DNA from 3 places in the Gordonia sp. YC-XJ4 genome. Region 1 is predicted to be linked to each of the others. Evidence: predicted binding sites of a transcription regulator. Region 1 holds the regulator's gene; each other region holds the start of a gene.
The links. The regulator LexA, encoded in region 1, represses DNA repair genes until DNA is damaged. The targets are predictions, from matches to a motif close to CGAACANNTGTTCG.

Region 1 (5,257 bases):
CGCCGACGGGACCCCGGCCCCGGCCGCGGCCGCCGCGGCCACCGAACAGTTCGCCGCGATGTTCGCCAAGCTCGGCGGGATCATGGCCGAGCGCATCACCGACCTCAACGACGTCCGTGATCGGGTGGTGGCCGAGGTACTCGGCGAGCCCGAGCCCGGGGTCCCCGTGCCCGACGAGCCGTCGGTGCTCCTCGCCGACGACCTCGCGCCGGCCGACACCGCCGGACTCGATCCGAAACTGATCACCGCGTTGGCCACCCGGCTCGGTGGGCCGACCAGCCACACCGCGATCATCGCCCGCCAACTGGGGATTCCGTGCGTGGTGGCGGTCGCCGGCCTCGACGACGTACCCGCGGGCACGCCCGTTCTCGTCGACGGAACCGCGGGAACCGTTGTCGTTCACCCCGATCCGGCGCGGGCCGGGGACGAGGTGGAGCAGAGTCGTCGGGAGGCGGAGGCGATCGCGGGATGGACCGGGCCCGGGCGCACCGCCGATGGTGTGGAGGTGGCCATCCTGGCGAACGTCGCCGACGGCTTCTCGGCGCGGGCGGCGACGGCGTACCCCGTCGAGGGGGTTGGTCTGTTCCGCACCGAACTCGCCTTCCTCGATCGGGCCGACGAACCGTCGGTGGACGAGCAGGCTGCGCTCTACCGCGAGGTCATCGAGGCCTTCGACGGCAAGAAGGTCGTGGTCCGGACGCTCGATGCCGGCTCGGACAAGCCGCTGAAGTTCGTCGATCACGGCACCGAGGCGAATCCCGCACTGGGCGTACGAGGCAACCGGATCGCCGCGACACATCCCGAGATCCGTGCCGGTCAACTCGACGCGATCGCCCGCGCCGCGCAGGCGACCGGCACCACGCCCTGGGTGATGGCGCCGATGATCGCCTCGGCCGCTGAAGCCGCCGAATTCGCTGCCGAGGTCCGCGGTCGCGGGCTGGTGGCGGGGGTGATGATCGAGATCCCCTCGGCGGCGATCCTCGCTCCGGCGATCCTCGCCGAGGTCGACTTCGTCTCGATCGGCACCAACGATCTGACGCAGTACACAATGGCCGCCGACCGGATGTCGGCCGAGCTCGCCGGGCTCACCGACCCGTGGCAGCCTGCGGTGCTCTCGCTGATCGCCACCGTCGCCGAGGCGGGCACCCGCAGTGCGACACCGGTCGGGGTGTGCGGCGAGGCCGCCGCCGATCCGCTGCTCGCGTGTGTCCTGGTCGGGCTCGGCGTCACCTCGCTGTCGAGCGCCCCGGCCGCGGCGCCCGCGGTGGGAGCGAAGCTCGCCGAGGTCGACCGCGAGGCGTGCCGCTCCGCCGCGCAGGCTGCACTGGCGACCGCCTCACCGGCCGATGCGCGTGCCGCGGCCGCGGAAGCGTTGCGCAGCTGAGCCGTTCGGCTGAGCGGGCCGGCGGGTGTGACTCCGCTCAGATGCGGCGCATCACCGTCACGACCTTGCCCAGCACCGCGGCGTCGTCGCCGGGGATGGGCTCGAACAGGTCGTTGTGCGGCATCAGCCACACATGGCCGTCCTTGCGCTTGAAGGTCTTGACCGTCGCCTCGCCGTCGATCATCGCCGCGACGATGTCGCCGTTGTCGGCGACGTTCTGTTGACGAACGACCACCCAGTCGCCGTCGCAGATGGCCGCGTCGATCATCGATTCACCGACGACGCGCAGCAGGAACAGTGACCCGTCGCCAACGAGTTCACGCGGCAGCGGGAAGACATCCTCGACGGCCTCCTCGGCCAGGATCGGCCCGCCGGCCGCGATACGTCCCAGAACCGGCACGAACGTCGGCGTGGGGAGGTTCGACGCATTCGGGTTGTCGTCGGTGGGCGTGGGATCGCCGTCCTGGACGTTCACCGCGCGGGGTCGGTTGTGATCGCGTTTGAGCAGACCCTTGCGCTCGAGGGTTCGCAGCTGATGCGCGACCGATGAGGTCGACGCCAGGCCGACGGCGTCGCCGATCTCGCGGATGCTCGGCGGATACCCGCGTTCGCGCACGGACTTGCGGATCACATCGAGCACGCCCTTCTGGCGCGGGGTGAGCGCGGCCTCGACGGCCGCGGGATCGATCGGGCCGGTCGCGACGGCGTCGTCCGGATCGGTGACGGTCGCCGCGTCGGGGTCACCCGAGCGGCCCTTCTTCTCACTCATGGGGTTCGCATCCTTTCGGTCGGTGCGCACATCCTCGCGGGGTACGCCCTGGTTGACGGGCCCTGTGGAGAGCTGAACACCGGCCAGGGTAGCCGAGGCGACAGGCAACCTCAAACATGTGTTCGACGTGTCGCGAGAAATTGTCGGTGCCCCGTGGTAGAACTCGAACATCCGTTCTTCGAATGCATGATCGAGATAGGGAGACGCCATGCCGACCGTACTTCTGCCCACCGCGCCGGGCACCAACGACCTGCCCGTTCGGTCCCGCCGGACGGCTCACCGCGCCGCCGCCGTTCGCCGCGGGGCGTCGATGCCGGCCCGCGCAACCGTCGAGCACCGGGCGCTCGAACACCGGGTGCTCGAACACCGCGCGCCCGAACACCGGTCGTCCGACCGTCGCCTCCCAGAGCGGCGCACGCTCGAGCGCGACCCGGCCCGCCGACGACCGGCATATGCGGGCCCGGCCCGGACCGGTGCGCGCCGCCTTCCGGCGGTTGCGGGCACCCGTTGCGCAACTCCGGTCGGCCCGCGGGTCACCGCGCACCGCACCGCTCGCCGTACCGGTGCGATGGTGGCCGTGCTGACCGGTGTCGCCCTGGCGCTGCTGGTGTGGCTGGTGGCCGTGGCCGGTAGCGACTACCAGCAGTCGACCACGCCGACGCCCGCGGCCACCGAGGTCGTGCACGTACGTGCCGGGGAATCGCTGAACTCGGTTGCCGCACGGGTCGCGCCCGACCTGCCCCGGCAGGCCGTCATCGACGAGATCGCGCGGATGAACGAGATGTCCGGCAGCGGGCTCCAGGTCGGTCAGGCACTGCTGGTACCCGCCTACCGGTGACGACCGGGGTAGGCGATCACACGGCTGTTCCACCGCGGTGGGGCGGTATTGTCGGTGTATGCGCTGCCCGTTCTGCAGGAATGATGACACCAAGGTCATCGACTCCCGAGTTGCCGACGAGGGGCAGGCGATCCGTCGGCGCCGCTCCTGCAGCGCATGCGGTCGCCGGTTCTCGACGGTGGAGACCGCTGTCCTGGCCGTCGTCAAACGCAATGGCGTCACCGAGCCCTTCAGCCGCGAGAAAGTGATGCGTGGGGTCCGACGCGCGTGTCAGGGACGCCAGGTCGACGAGGACGATCTCGCGCAGCTCGCCCAACAGGTCGAGGAGACCGTTCGGGCCTCCGGAGTCGCCGAGATCCCCAGCAACGAGGTCGGATTGGCGATCCTCAAACCCTTGCGCGACCTCGATGAGGTCGCCTACCTGCGATTCGCGTCGGTGTACCGCTCGTTCGATTCCCTCGAGGACTTCCAACGCGAGATCGACGACCTGCAGGGCAATCTGACCCACGGCCGGACGACGCCCGCAGCCGGCGTCGTGTCAGCCGAGTCGGTCCAGGGTCCGTAGCGCCCGTTTCTCCGAGATCGGATAACGCGTGCCCAGTCGCTGCGCGAACAGACCGACCCGCAATTCCTCGACGAGCCAATGCGCCTGTTCGTTGACCGCGTCTCGCCTGCCGTCGGGCACCTGCGCGAGCCGCTGGTTCCAGCGCTCCACCACCCGATCCAATGCCTCCATGCCGGCGCGATCCCGCGCGGCGGATGCCGGCAGATGCTCCAGGCGCTCACGGGCAGCGCGCAGATAGCGGGGCACCTCCGCCAGGTGCTCCCGTGGGGTGGCGGCGACGAAGCCGTCGAACACCAGATGGCCGAGCTGTTCGGCGACGTCGTCGGCGGCGAGTTGCCCCGAATGGGTGTCGATCACACCGCGCAGTGCCACCAACTCCCGCAGGACGTCGACCGCGAGGCGTAGATACTCCGGAGCGGCGTCGGTCACCGCTGGCCGCAGCCGTTGGGCGAGCGCGGCGAACGCCTGGGGCGAACGTACGACGCGCAGTTCGTCGGGCTCCACGAGATCACGGATCGCTCGGCGTGTGCAATCGCCGAACAACCGCGCCGGCTCCCGATAGGGGCTCTGGCTCAACGCGATCCGTCCGGCAGGGTCCAGTCCGGAGGCGGCTTTCGGACTCAATGCGGGGATCGTGTTCTCCAACAACACGATCACGCCGCCGGCCAGGGCGGTGCTCGCCTCGGTGGTGGTCGCCGCCCGGACAATCGAGACCCCGTCGGGATGGCCGGCGCGGTGGGTCACGTGCAGAGTCGGGTAACGGGTGATGGTCTGCCCGGCGACGTCGGCGGTCTCGCTCGGCGCGAGTGTTCCGATGCCCTCGTCGGTCCACGTGGTGTACACCGGTGTGGCCGTCTGTGTGGTGGCGGCGGGTATCGGTTCCGACAGTTCGGCGAACGATGAAGTACGGGTGAGGATCTCGCCCTTGTCGTCGACGACCGCGAAGTGGATGCGCAGATGAGTCGGGAGTCGGTCGGGGTCGAAGTCGGCGGGCGAGACCGAGTGACGGGTGACGGTCGACAACTCCCGGGCCAGACCGCGGATCAGCGGTTCCGAGCGTGGGGTCAGCCGAGAGAGCGCCAGATCGGCGAAACGTTGGGCCGGTGCCATCGTCTTGCGCAGCGACTTCGGCAGGGTCTTGACGAGTTCGGTCGCCAACTCCGAGCGCATCCCCGGGACCAGCCAATCGAAGCCGGCGTTGCGTACATGGGGCAGAAGATCTTTCGGGATGACGACGGTGACGCCGTCGTCGGGCGCGCCGGGCTCGAAACGATACCGCAGCTCCAGACGGGTCTGGCCCTGCTGCCAGAACCCCGGATAGTCGGTGTCGGCGACGGCGACGTCAGCCGCCACATCGGCCGCGGTCAGGTCGAGCAGATGCGGTTGCGCCGACCGCGTCTTCTTCCACCAGGAGTCGAAATGTCGCGCCGAGGTCACCTCGGCAGGGATGCGCTGATCGTAGAACTCGAACAGTTGCTCCTCGGAGATCACCACATCGCGCCGTCGGGCGCGGTGCTCGACATCGGCGGCGTCGCTGAGCAGTTGCCGATTCCGGTGGAAGAACTCGTGGTCGGTCTTCCAGTCGCCCTCGACCAGGGCGTGCCGGAGGAACAACTCCCGGGAGACCTCGGGGTCGATGGGGCCATAGGTCACCCGGCGTCGTGCGACGAGGGTGACCCCGTAGAGGGTGACGCGTTCGTA
Region 2 (5,257 bases), 1.2 Mb from region 1:
TGATCAGCGCCATCCGGTCCAGCGGAACCCCGAAATCCTTGGCGATGTCGGCGTAGATCAGGACGACCAGAAAATAGTCGAATGCGTCCATTGCCCAGCCCAGATATGCCGCGGCGAAGGAATTGCGCTGATCGGCGGTGAGTTTCTCCCGCGGGGTCGATGAGGTTGCCATGCTCGAATCTCCTACAGACGTCGCAGATCTCGCTTTCCCGGCAGAAATCCCACTGTAGTCCGGCTGAGTCCGGCGCATGGGTTATTTGCCGTCCGAAATACTCGCGAAATGCCTTTATCGGACATCGGTGTATTCATGTGAGCGCATAACGTGGCTTGTCGTCCGATCGAGGGCGTCCGGCTGGGCGTGTCCTGATCTGTGGGAGTTTGGTCCTGGACGCCATGGCAGGCGTTCGACACCATGGACCCATGACGCGATCAGTGGTGGTCCTCGGCTTCGCCGGGGTGCAGCCGCTCGACATCACCGGGCCGCTCGACGTGTTCACAGCGGCGTCGCTGGTGCTCGCCGGACGTGATGTCGCGCAATCGGGTTACGAGATCTCGCTGGTGTCGGTGGGGGGTCGGCCGGTCTCCTCCGGTGTCGGCCTCGATTTCGTCGCGCACCCGCTGCCGGCACCCGACACGCCGATCGACACCTTGGTCCTGCCCGGGGGCATGGGCGTCTTCGAGGCCCGGTATTGCTCCGAGATGATGACGTGGATTCGCGCCACGGCACGCCGAGCACGGCGGGTGGTCACCGTGTGCAGTGGGGCCTTCCTGGCTGCCGAGATCGGTCTGCTCGACGGGCATCGCGCGACCACGCACTGGGCTTCGGCACAGCTGTTGGCTTCCGAATATCCGGCCGTGCAGGTCGATCCCGACCCGATCTTCATCCACAGCTCCGAGCGCGTGTGGACGGCGGCCGGTGTCACCGCGGGCATCGATCTCGCTCTGGCACTCGTGGAGGAGGACCACGGCACCGAGCTTGCGCAGTCTGTTGCGCGGTGGCTGGTCTTGCATCTCCGACGTCCGGGTGGGCAGTCCCAGTTCGCGCCGCCGGTGTGGATGCCACGGGCCCGGCGACGTCCGATCCGAGACGTGCAGGACGCCATCGAGAACGATCCCGCAGCGCCGCACCCGATCACCGACCTCGCGGCGATCGCTGCGATGAGTCCGCGGCATTTCACCCGGGTGTTCACCGCCGAGGTCGGCGAGTCGCCGGGCGTCTACGTCGAGCGGATTCGGACCGACGCCGCCCGTCGGCACCTCGAAGAGAGTGACGATCCGATGCCTGTCGTGGCGGCCCGATCCGGATTCGGCTCGGCAGAGACCATGCGACGTGTGTTCTCGCGGCGTGTGGGGATATCGCCGGACCGTTACCGCCGATCCTGTCGCTGATCGACGGCCGGCAGGCAATGACCATCCGAACACGTCAGGGGGAATCCGCATGACCCGCATCGCGATCGTCGTCTACCCGCAGTTCACCGCTCTCGACTTCGTGGGCCCGTACGAGGTGCTGCGCATGCTTCCGGATGCCGAGGTGCGATTCGTCTGGCATGAGCCGGGACCGATCGTGGCCGACTCCGGTGTTCTGCTGGTCGGGGCCACGCATTCGTTGGCCGAGACACCGAATCCCGACGTCGTGCTGGTTCCGGGAGGTCCCGGGTGCGCGAAGGCGGCGCGGGACGAGCGGCTGCTGGCGTGGCTGGCTGATGTATCGACGACCGCGTCGTGGATGACCTCTGTGTGTACCGGCTCGGTGGTGCTGGCGGCCGCCGGACTGCTGGAGGGCAGGCGCGCGACATCGCACTGGTCCGCGCTGGCCGCGTTGTCGATGTTCGGAGCGACGCCGGTGTCGGATGAGCGGGTGGTCCGGGCGAGCGCAGCGACGGGGGAGGGTGACGGGGCGAGCGCAGCGACGGGGGAGGGTGACGGGGCGAGCGCAGCGACGGGGGAGGGTGACGGGGCGAAAGTGGTGACGGCTGCCGGGGTGTCTGCGGGGATCGATCTGGCACTGTGGCTGGCCGGGCAGATCGCCGGCGAGGAACGGGCCAAGGCCATTCAGCTCGTGATCGAATACGATCCGCAGCCGCCGTTCGATTCGGGTCACCGCTCCAAGGCGTCAGCGTCCACCGTCGCGCGTGGCGCGGCGCTGCTGTCGCGGGACGCACTGCGGCCCAGCCCGCTGACGGCGGCGACGGCGTTGTCATGGGATCGTTCGCTGCGCCGGTTTCGTCGTGGCGATCGTCGCGCGGGCGGTCACATGCTTTCTCGGGCATCGAGTTTCGCGATCGACCGCTTCGGTGCGATTTGGCGGTAGCTCGCGTCGAGTAGCTCGGCGACCTCGATCCAGTCGGTGGCGTCGTCGAGCAGGATGCCGAGCCAACCTGCGGGTCCGAAGTAGGCGGGGACGAAGAACCTCGGATCCTCGACGAGCGCCGCACGCTCGGCTGGGTCGGCGAGGAACAACACCGAACGGTCGTGGCGGATTCCGCCTTTCTCGCCACCGCCATAGTTGCCGAACATCTTGCCGCACCGGAATGTTGGTCGGCCGTGCGCGACCACCTCGGTGGCGTCGGGGAATGCCAGAGCCACTCTGCGTACGCGGATGAGGAAGGGGTCGGCGTCGTCGAACATGATCGGATGTGGCACGGGTCGACTCCTCGATACGTGGACAACTCCGGTGGCGGGACTTTCACGCTACCGCGCCTTCGGTGCCAGTTTCTGTGTCTTGTGTCCGTTGTCCGGCTCGTCCTTGATCGGTGGTCGAGGTGTGAGGCTCCCCAGGCGCCGAGCCGTTCATCGGTGGTCGAGGTGCGAGGCGCCCCAGGCGCCGAGCCTCGAGACCGAGCCGAACCCACGCTGGAACCCCACCACCAAACCCGTACGAAAAAACTTTCGACAACCTCTTGCCAACCCGACAAACCCGGCATACACTCGAACACAACAACACACAAACATGTGTTCGCTATCGCCGGGGGGTGGCAATCATGGTCGACACCGCGTTACCCGACGTGTCCGGTTTGTCGATCACCCAGAAACTTGCCCTCGCCCACCGCGTGGTTGATTCGCTGGCCACTGATGATTTGACCGGGCTGTCCAACGACGACCTGGTCACCGTCGCTCAATCCACCGAACAGTTGATCACCCGCGTCACCGTCCAAGGCGATCGGCAGATCGTCGAATTCTCCGACCGGCATTTGGCCCGCGAATACGGGTTCGGGTCGATCACCGACGCCATGATCGGCTTACTCCGTGTGTCGGAACCGTGGCGGCGGTGGAAACAACTGAAAGCGACCGCCACCTTCCACACCTTCACCGGTGAGGTCGCCGCCCCCAAATATCCGGCACTCGCCGAAGCGATGGCGTCCGGGGCGGCCGGCTCCTCGCACGCGGCGGTGGTGATCGACGTGCTCGACCGCATCCCCGCGGCAGTGCCGTTCGACGAGAAAATGTCGGCCGATGCCACGATGGCCCGCTACGCCCGCACCCACACCCCCTCCGACCTCCGGATCCTGGGGGCACGGGTGTTGGCGCACCTCGACCCCGACGGCCAACTGACCGACGACACCGATCGGCAACGCCGCCGGCAGATCCGCATCGGCCGGCAAGACGCGCAGAAAATGAGTGGGTTGTCCGGGCAGATGACCCCCACCTTGACCGCGCACCTCGAAGTAGTACTCGCCGCGTGGGCAGCCCCAGGAATGAACAACCCCGCCGACCCCGATTCGCCGACCGGCAGTCGGGAAGACGCCGACCCCGACGCGTTGACGGCCGCGGCAGCCCGCGATCACCGTGATCAAGTCCAACGCAACCATGACGCCCTGGAAGCAGTCCTGCGCGCCGGACTGGATGCCGGTCTCGGCCCCCAGTCCCATCGCGGCCTACCACCGCATCTGATCATCAAAGCATCGCTGTCCGACCTGATTGCGCAGACCGGAATGGGAGTCACGGCGACCGGCACCCTGCTCCCGATCCGGGATGTGATCGCGTTGGCGGCTCAGTGCCAGCCGTGGCTGGCGGTGTTCGACGACCACACCAGTCTGCCCCTGTATTTGGGGCAGGCACGCCTGGCGAGTCAAGGACAACGGATCGCGTTGTTCGCCAAAGACGGTGGTGAGTACTGCTCGTTTCCCGGGTGTACTCAACCCGCCGCGCACGTCGAAATCCATCACGCCACCAAAGATCACGCGAAAGGTGGGCTCACCAACATCGGTGACCTCGCCCCCGCCTGCGGCAAACACAACCGGATGGTCGGCGACGGCCCCGGACAATTCACGACCGGGATTTATCGTGACGGGCCGTGGGCCGGACGGTGCTGGTGGCGCAAGAACACGCCCGTCGGGGCAGCGACACCGAACCCGAAACGCACCAACGCACTCCCCGACGTCGGGGCCACTTTCCGCGCCACCCTCGACAAAGTACGCGCCGACCTGCACCCACCACCCGACCCACTACAGGGTGATGCTGATACCGATCTCGCCGAGCGCGACGACCGGGGATCGATGCTGCCCACCGACCGAATCCGCCGCAGCCGAATCCCGCTCGGGCACGGCTACTACGATCTCGTCGAGATCCTCACCCCCGGCCCTGGCTCGCCGGTCGAGAACCGACTCGCCCAACTACTCGGTGACCGCGGACTCTAGACCCGGGGCGCACTTCCGTTCGGGGGCGGAACCAGCAGCGGCGCAATAGGTCTCGAGGCTCGTCGCTAACGCTCCTCGACACCTCGACCACCGAAAGAACGGCTCGTCGCTAACGCTCCTCGGCACCTCGACCACCGACTAAAAGGGATCCTCCGCCCGGTAAGGAAGCCCCCTCCCGATGGTCGAGGCCTCGACACCCCCGACGGCCGAGACCGGCATCGCACGCTGCGCACATGTTTGCCGGAACGCTCGAGGAGAACTGTCGGGGTGTTTCGATACGCTCGGTGGGTGGCAGAAGCAGATCAGGTGGCAAACGACGGTCCGTCCGCCGACGTGCGAGAACAGTGGTCGACGTTGGCCGAGGAGATCCGTGAACATCAGTTCCGGTACTACGTCAAAGACGCACCGATCATCTCCGACGGCGAGTTCGACCGGCTGTTGCGGCGTCTGCAGGAACTCGAGGAGGCGCATCCGGAGCTGGCCACTGCCGACTCGCCGACCAAGCTCGTCGGCGGAGGTTTCTCCACCGCGTTCACGCCCGTCGACCATCTCGAGCGAATGTTGTCGCTGGACAACGTCTTCGACGCCGACGAGATGCGAGCGTGGGTCGCCCGGGTGGC
Region 3 (5,257 bases), 2.6 Mb from region 1:
GGCCGACAGGGAGATCATCCTGTTTGCGGTGACCCGGTCGGGAACTCCTCAGAAGGGGATGGCGCCGAACAGGCAGCCGGCGAGGAGCATCACCAGCGAGACCACCGCCGCACGCCACAGCACCTTCTTGTGGTGATCGGCCAGTCCGACGCCGGCGAGCGCGACGAGCAGCAGGATCGCCGGAACCAGCGGGCTCTGCATGTGGAAGGTCTGACCGGTGATCGATGCGCGCGCCATCTCGGAGGGGTCGATGCCGTAGCGGGTCGCGGTCTCCGAGAGCACCGGCAGCACCCCGAAGTAGAAGGCGTCGTTGGACATCAGGAAGGTCAGCGGGATCGACAGCACGCCGATGACCACGGCCATGTGCGGGCCCATCCAGGTCGGGATGCCGTCGGCCATCCAGTGCGCGATCGCGTCGACCATGCCGGTTCCGCTGAACACGCCGGTCAACACCGCGGCGGCGAGCACCATGGCGACCACCGAGACGATGCTCGAGCTGTGCCGGGTGATGGCCTCCTGCTGATCCTTGATGTGCGGGAAGTTCACCGCGAGAGCGATTCCGGCGAAGATCATGAACAGCACGGGGATGGCGACGACGTCCATGCCGAGGATCGCCAGCAGCGCCACGGTGAGTGCGGCGTTGATCCAGAACAGTTTGGGCCGCAGCGACTTCCGGTTCGGGTCGAGCACGCCGGTGAAGGAGGCCGTGGCGTCGGAGTCGTCGTGGGCAGCATCGTCGTGGGGTTGGGCGGGCAGGTCGCCGGTCGAGGCGGGGCCGGAACGGTCGCCACCGGCGCCGGTTGACCCGGAGCCCGAACCGGTTGCACCACTGCCATTTCCGCGACCGAAGAGACGGCGACGACCGGTGGGCGTATCGGTGCCACTGCCACCGCCTGCGCCGGCGAGGACGAGTTCCTCACTCGGGGCCAGCATCGACTCCTTGATCTCCATGCGGCCGATGCGGCGACGCTCGAGCACGCCGAGGTGGTAGGCGAAGGCAAGGACGACGAGCATGCCGATCGCGAGCGCGGGCACCATCGGAAGGAAGACGTCGTTGGTGTCGATCTTGAGCGCACTGGCCGCGCGGGCTGTCGGCCCACCCCACGGGAGGATGTTCATGGTGCCGTTGGCCAGGCCGGCGACGACGGTCAGAACCACCGGGGAGACGCCGAGTTTCAGGTACAGCGGCAGGAGTGCCGCGGTGGTGATGATGAAGGTGGTCGATCCGTCACCGTCGAGGGACACCACGGCCGCGAGGACCGCGGTACCGACGACGAGCCGGGCCGGATCGTTGCGCACCATGCGGACGATGAAGCGGATGATCGGGTCGAAGAGGCCGACGTCGATCATGATGCCGAAGAAGATGATCGCGAAGAACAGCATCGCCGCGGTCGGAGCGAGCTCCTTGATGCCGTCCTTGATCATGTCGCTGATCCCGAGGCCCGCGCCGGCGAAGAGGCCGAAGGCGACGGGAACCAGGATCAGTGCGACAACGGGTGTCGCGCGTTTGGTGATGATGAGGAACATGAAGGTGGCGACCATCGCCAACCCGAGTGCTACCAACATTGCCTGAACTTTCTGCCGTGCTTCCCGACGACTCTGCGGTGTCGTCGGCTACACGAGGAGTCTGTGGGTAATGCGGATCACAGTCACTGTTGTGCTCGTAAGTCGTGTTTTGCGCGTTTTGCGCACCGTGTCGTCCGGTTCAGTCGGGCAGCATCGGGGCGTCGTCGCCATGGTCGCGTCCTACGAGCACTGCTCGGGTGACGGAGTCCCGGCCGAAGCGGTTACGGAGTTCGTCCATCGCGGCGTCGAGTTCCGGTTGATGGTCGTCGTCGAAGGGCAGGGTCATCTGCAGCGAGTCGGAGTCGTCGAGGTTGGCCAGCGACAGCCCGATCAGCGTGCACCCGCGTTCCCGGATGAGGGGCAGGGCGTCGTCGAACAACGCCCGGGCGCAACCCATCAGCACCTGGGTGCGGTCGGTGGCCTCGGGCAGTGTGCGCGAGCGCGTGGCGCGGGAGAAGTCGTCGAAACGCAAGCGCAGCACCACGGTTCGGCAGACACGATCGGCACCGCGCAGTCGCTTGCCGAGCCGCTCCACGATGGCGATGATCGTCGCCTCGATCTCGGCCTCGGGCCGGGGCCTGCGGCCCAAGGCCCGCTGAGAGCCGATCGAACTGCGCCGCTTGCCGGTCTCGACACGCCTCGGGTCCTGCGCGAGCGACAGCGCGAACAGGTGGCGGCCGGCGCCGGGACCGACGATGTGGCACAACGCCTTCTGGCCCAGACGCGCCATGTCGCCAACCGTCGCAACCCCGGCGTCGGCGAGTTTGGCCTCCGTCACGGGGCCGACACCCCAGAGTCGGCGAACCGGAAGCGGGTGCAGAAAAGCCAGTTCGGTACCCGGCGCGACCTCGAGAAGCCCGTCGGGCTTGCCGACGGCGCTTGCCACCTTGGCGAGGAACTTCGTGCGCGCGAGGCCGACCGTGATCGGTAGGCCGACCTCGGTGCGTACGCGGGACCGCAGGGTCTCGGCGATGGCGACCGGATCGCCGACGAGACGCCGGAGACCGGCCACATCGAGGAATGCCTCATCCACGGAGATCCCCTCGACGAGAGGCGTTGTGTCGCGAAAGATCTCGAAGACCGCTCGACTGGCCTCCATGTACGCCTCGAACCGTGGGCGAACCTCGATCGCATCGGGACACAGTGCTCGCGCCTCCCGGCCGGGCATGGGCGTGCGGACACCGCGCGCCTTCGCCTCGTAACTGGCGGCCAGCACCACTCCGCCGCCGACGATGACCGGTCGACCACGCAGAGCCGGGTCGTCACGCTGCTCGACGGAGGCATAGAAGGAGTCCAGGTCGGCGTGCAGAATCGACGCCTCCCGCCTCGTCCCGCTGTCGATACGCATCGGTCGAGCCCTTCTATTCGGCGCATATGCGCATCGAACGTATGGGCGAATACTACCTCGGCGCTGCCACTGCTGGGACGCTTACCCATCGGCGATCGAGACGCACCCCATCGGTGGTCGAGCCCTCGAATCGGTGACCGAGCCCTTCTATCGGTGGTCGAGGTGCGTCCCGGATCGGTGGTCGAGGTGCGAGGCGCCCCAGGCGCCGAGCCTCGAGACCGAGCCGAACCCCCAGCTGGAACCGGCCCGAAAGAACTTTCGACAACCTCTTGCCAACCCGACAAGCCCGGCATACACTCGAACGCAACAACACACAAACATGTGTTCGCTATCGCCGGGGGGTGAGAAATGATGGTCGATACCGCGTTACCCGACGTGTCCGGGTTGTCGACCACCCAGAAACTCGCCCTCGCCCACCGTGTGGTTGATTCGCTGGACACTGATGATTTGACCGGGCTGTCCAACGACGACCTGGTGTCGGTCGCTCAATCCACCGAACAGTTGATCACCCGCATCACGGTCCAGGGGGATCGGCAGATCGTCGAATTCTCCGACCGCCACCTCGCCCGCGAATACGGGTTCGGGTCGATCACCGACGCCATGATCGGATTGTTGCGTGTGTCGGAACCGTGGCGGCGGTGGAAACAATTGAAAGCGACCGCCACCTTCCACACCTTTACCGGTGAGGTCGCCGCCCCCAAATATCCAGCACTCGCCGAAGCGATGGCGTCCGGGGCGGCCGGCTCGTCGCACGCGGCGGTGGTGATCGACGTGCTGGACCGCATCCCCGCGGCAGTGCCGTTCGACGAGAAAATGTCGGCCGACGCCACGATGGCCCGCTACGCGCGCACCCACACCCCGTCCGACCTCCGGATCTTGGGGGCACGGGTGTTGGCGCACCTCGACCCCGACGGCCAACTGACCGACGACACCGATCGGCAACGCCGCCGCCAGATCCGCATCGGCCGCCAAGACGCGCAGAAAATGAGTGGGTTGTCGGGGCAGATGACCCCCACCCTCACCGCGCACCTCGAAGCAGTACTCGCCGCGTGGGCGGCCCCCGGAATGAACAATCCCGCCGATCCGGATTCGCCGACCGGGAGGCGGGAAGACGCTGATCCCGAACAGGTGGCGGCTGCCGCGGCCCGCGATCATCGTGATCAGGTGCAACGCAACCATGATGCGTTGGAGGCGGTCCTGCGCGCCGGACTGGATGTCGGTCTCGGCCCCCAATCCCATCGCGGCCTACCGCCGCATCTGATCATCAAAGCCACCCTGTCGGAGTTGATCGCGCAGACCGGGATGGGGGTGAGCGCGACCGGCACCCTCCTCCCGATCCGGGATGTGATCGCATTGGCTGCTCAGTGCCAGCCGTGGTTGGCGGTGTTCGACGACCACACCAGTCTTCCCCTGTATTTGGGGCGCGCGCGGTTGGCGAGTCAAGGCCAGCGGATCGCGTTGTTCGCCAAAGACGGTGGTGAGTACTGCTCGTTTCCCGGGTGTACTCAGCCCGCCGCGCACGTCGAAATTCATCACGCCACCAAAGATCATGCGAAAGGTGGGCTCACCAACATCGGTGACCTCGCCCCCGCCTGCGGCAAACACAACCGGATGGTCGGCGACGGCCCCGGACAATTCACGACCGGCATATATCGGGACGGGCCGTGGGCCGGACGGTGCTGGTGGCGCAAAAACACGCCCGTCGGGGCAGCGACACCGAACCCGAAACGCACCAACGCACTCCCCGACGTCGGGGCCACCTATGCCGACGCGCTGGCCCGCATCCGCGCGGAATTGCATCCACCACCCGACCCACCACAGGGTGATGCCGATACCGATCTCGCCGAGCGCGAGGACCGGGGATCGATGCTGCCCACCAACCGGATACGCCGCAGCCGAGTCCCGCTCGGGCACGGCTACTACGACCTCGTTGAGATCCTCACCCCCGACCCTGGCTCGCCGGTCGAGAACCGACTCGCCCAACTACTCGGTGACCGCGGACTCGAGACCCGGGGCGTGCACCCGTTCGGGGTCGGAACCAGCAGCGGCGCAACAGGTCTCGAGGCTCGTCGCTAACGCTCCTCGGCACCTCGACCACCGAAAGAACGGCTCGTCGCTAACGCTCCTCGACACCTCGACCACCGGAAGAAAAGGGAACTCCGCTAGCGCTCCTCGACACCTCGACCACCGGGACGAAAGATCCGATGGGCTGCTCGACCACCGAAAAGAACGGCTCGAGACCCCCGACAGCCGACATCGAAAAGCCCGCAGCGGTGCTAGACAAGAGGACATGACCAGTCGAGAGCTGCCGAGACCGGCGACACCGTCGCTGGCGGAGCTGCG

Region 2: the regulator LexA is predicted to act here: its motif matches at 2,946-2,959, upstream of AC5ZH6_RS16660 (HNH endonuclease signature motif containing protein).
Region 3: the regulator LexA is predicted to act here: its motif matches at 3,229-3,242, upstream of AC5ZH6_RS27400 (HNH endonuclease signature motif containing protein).

The regions. Positions count from the first base shown of each region.
Region 1 is NZ_CM183447.1:2,550,151-2,555,407, forward strand. It holds gene AC5ZH6_RS11275 (putative PEP-binding protein) at 1-1,384, shown strand, start outside; gene lexA (transcriptional repressor LexA) at 1,422-2,153, opposite strand; gene AC5ZH6_RS11285 (LysM peptidoglycan-binding domain-containing protein) at 2,362-2,991, shown strand; gene nrdR (transcriptional regulator NrdR) at 3,050-3,556, shown strand; gene hrpA (ATP-dependent RNA helicase HrpA) at 3,530-5,257, opposite strand, start outside.
Region 2 is NZ_CM183447.1:3,735,919-3,741,175, reverse strand. It holds gene AC5ZH6_RS16680 (MFS transporter) at 1-172, opposite strand, end outside; gene AC5ZH6_RS16675 (GlxA family transcriptional regulator) at 421-1,389, shown strand; gene AC5ZH6_RS16670 (DJ-1/PfpI family protein) at 1,439-2,311, shown strand; gene AC5ZH6_RS16665 (MmcQ/YjbR family DNA-binding protein) at 2,251-2,643, opposite strand; gene AC5ZH6_RS16660 (HNH endonuclease signature motif containing protein) at 2,982-4,637, shown strand; gene ligA (NAD-dependent DNA ligase LigA) at 4,926-5,257, shown strand, end outside.
Region 3 is NZ_CM183447.1:6,101,457-6,106,713, forward strand. It holds gene AC5ZH6_RS27390 (CitMHS family transporter) at 49-1,566, opposite strand; gene dinB (DNA polymerase IV) at 1,706-2,914, opposite strand; gene AC5ZH6_RS27400 (HNH endonuclease signature motif containing protein) at 3,266-4,990, shown strand; gene AC5ZH6_RS27405 (MalY/PatB family protein) at 5,205-5,257, shown strand, end outside.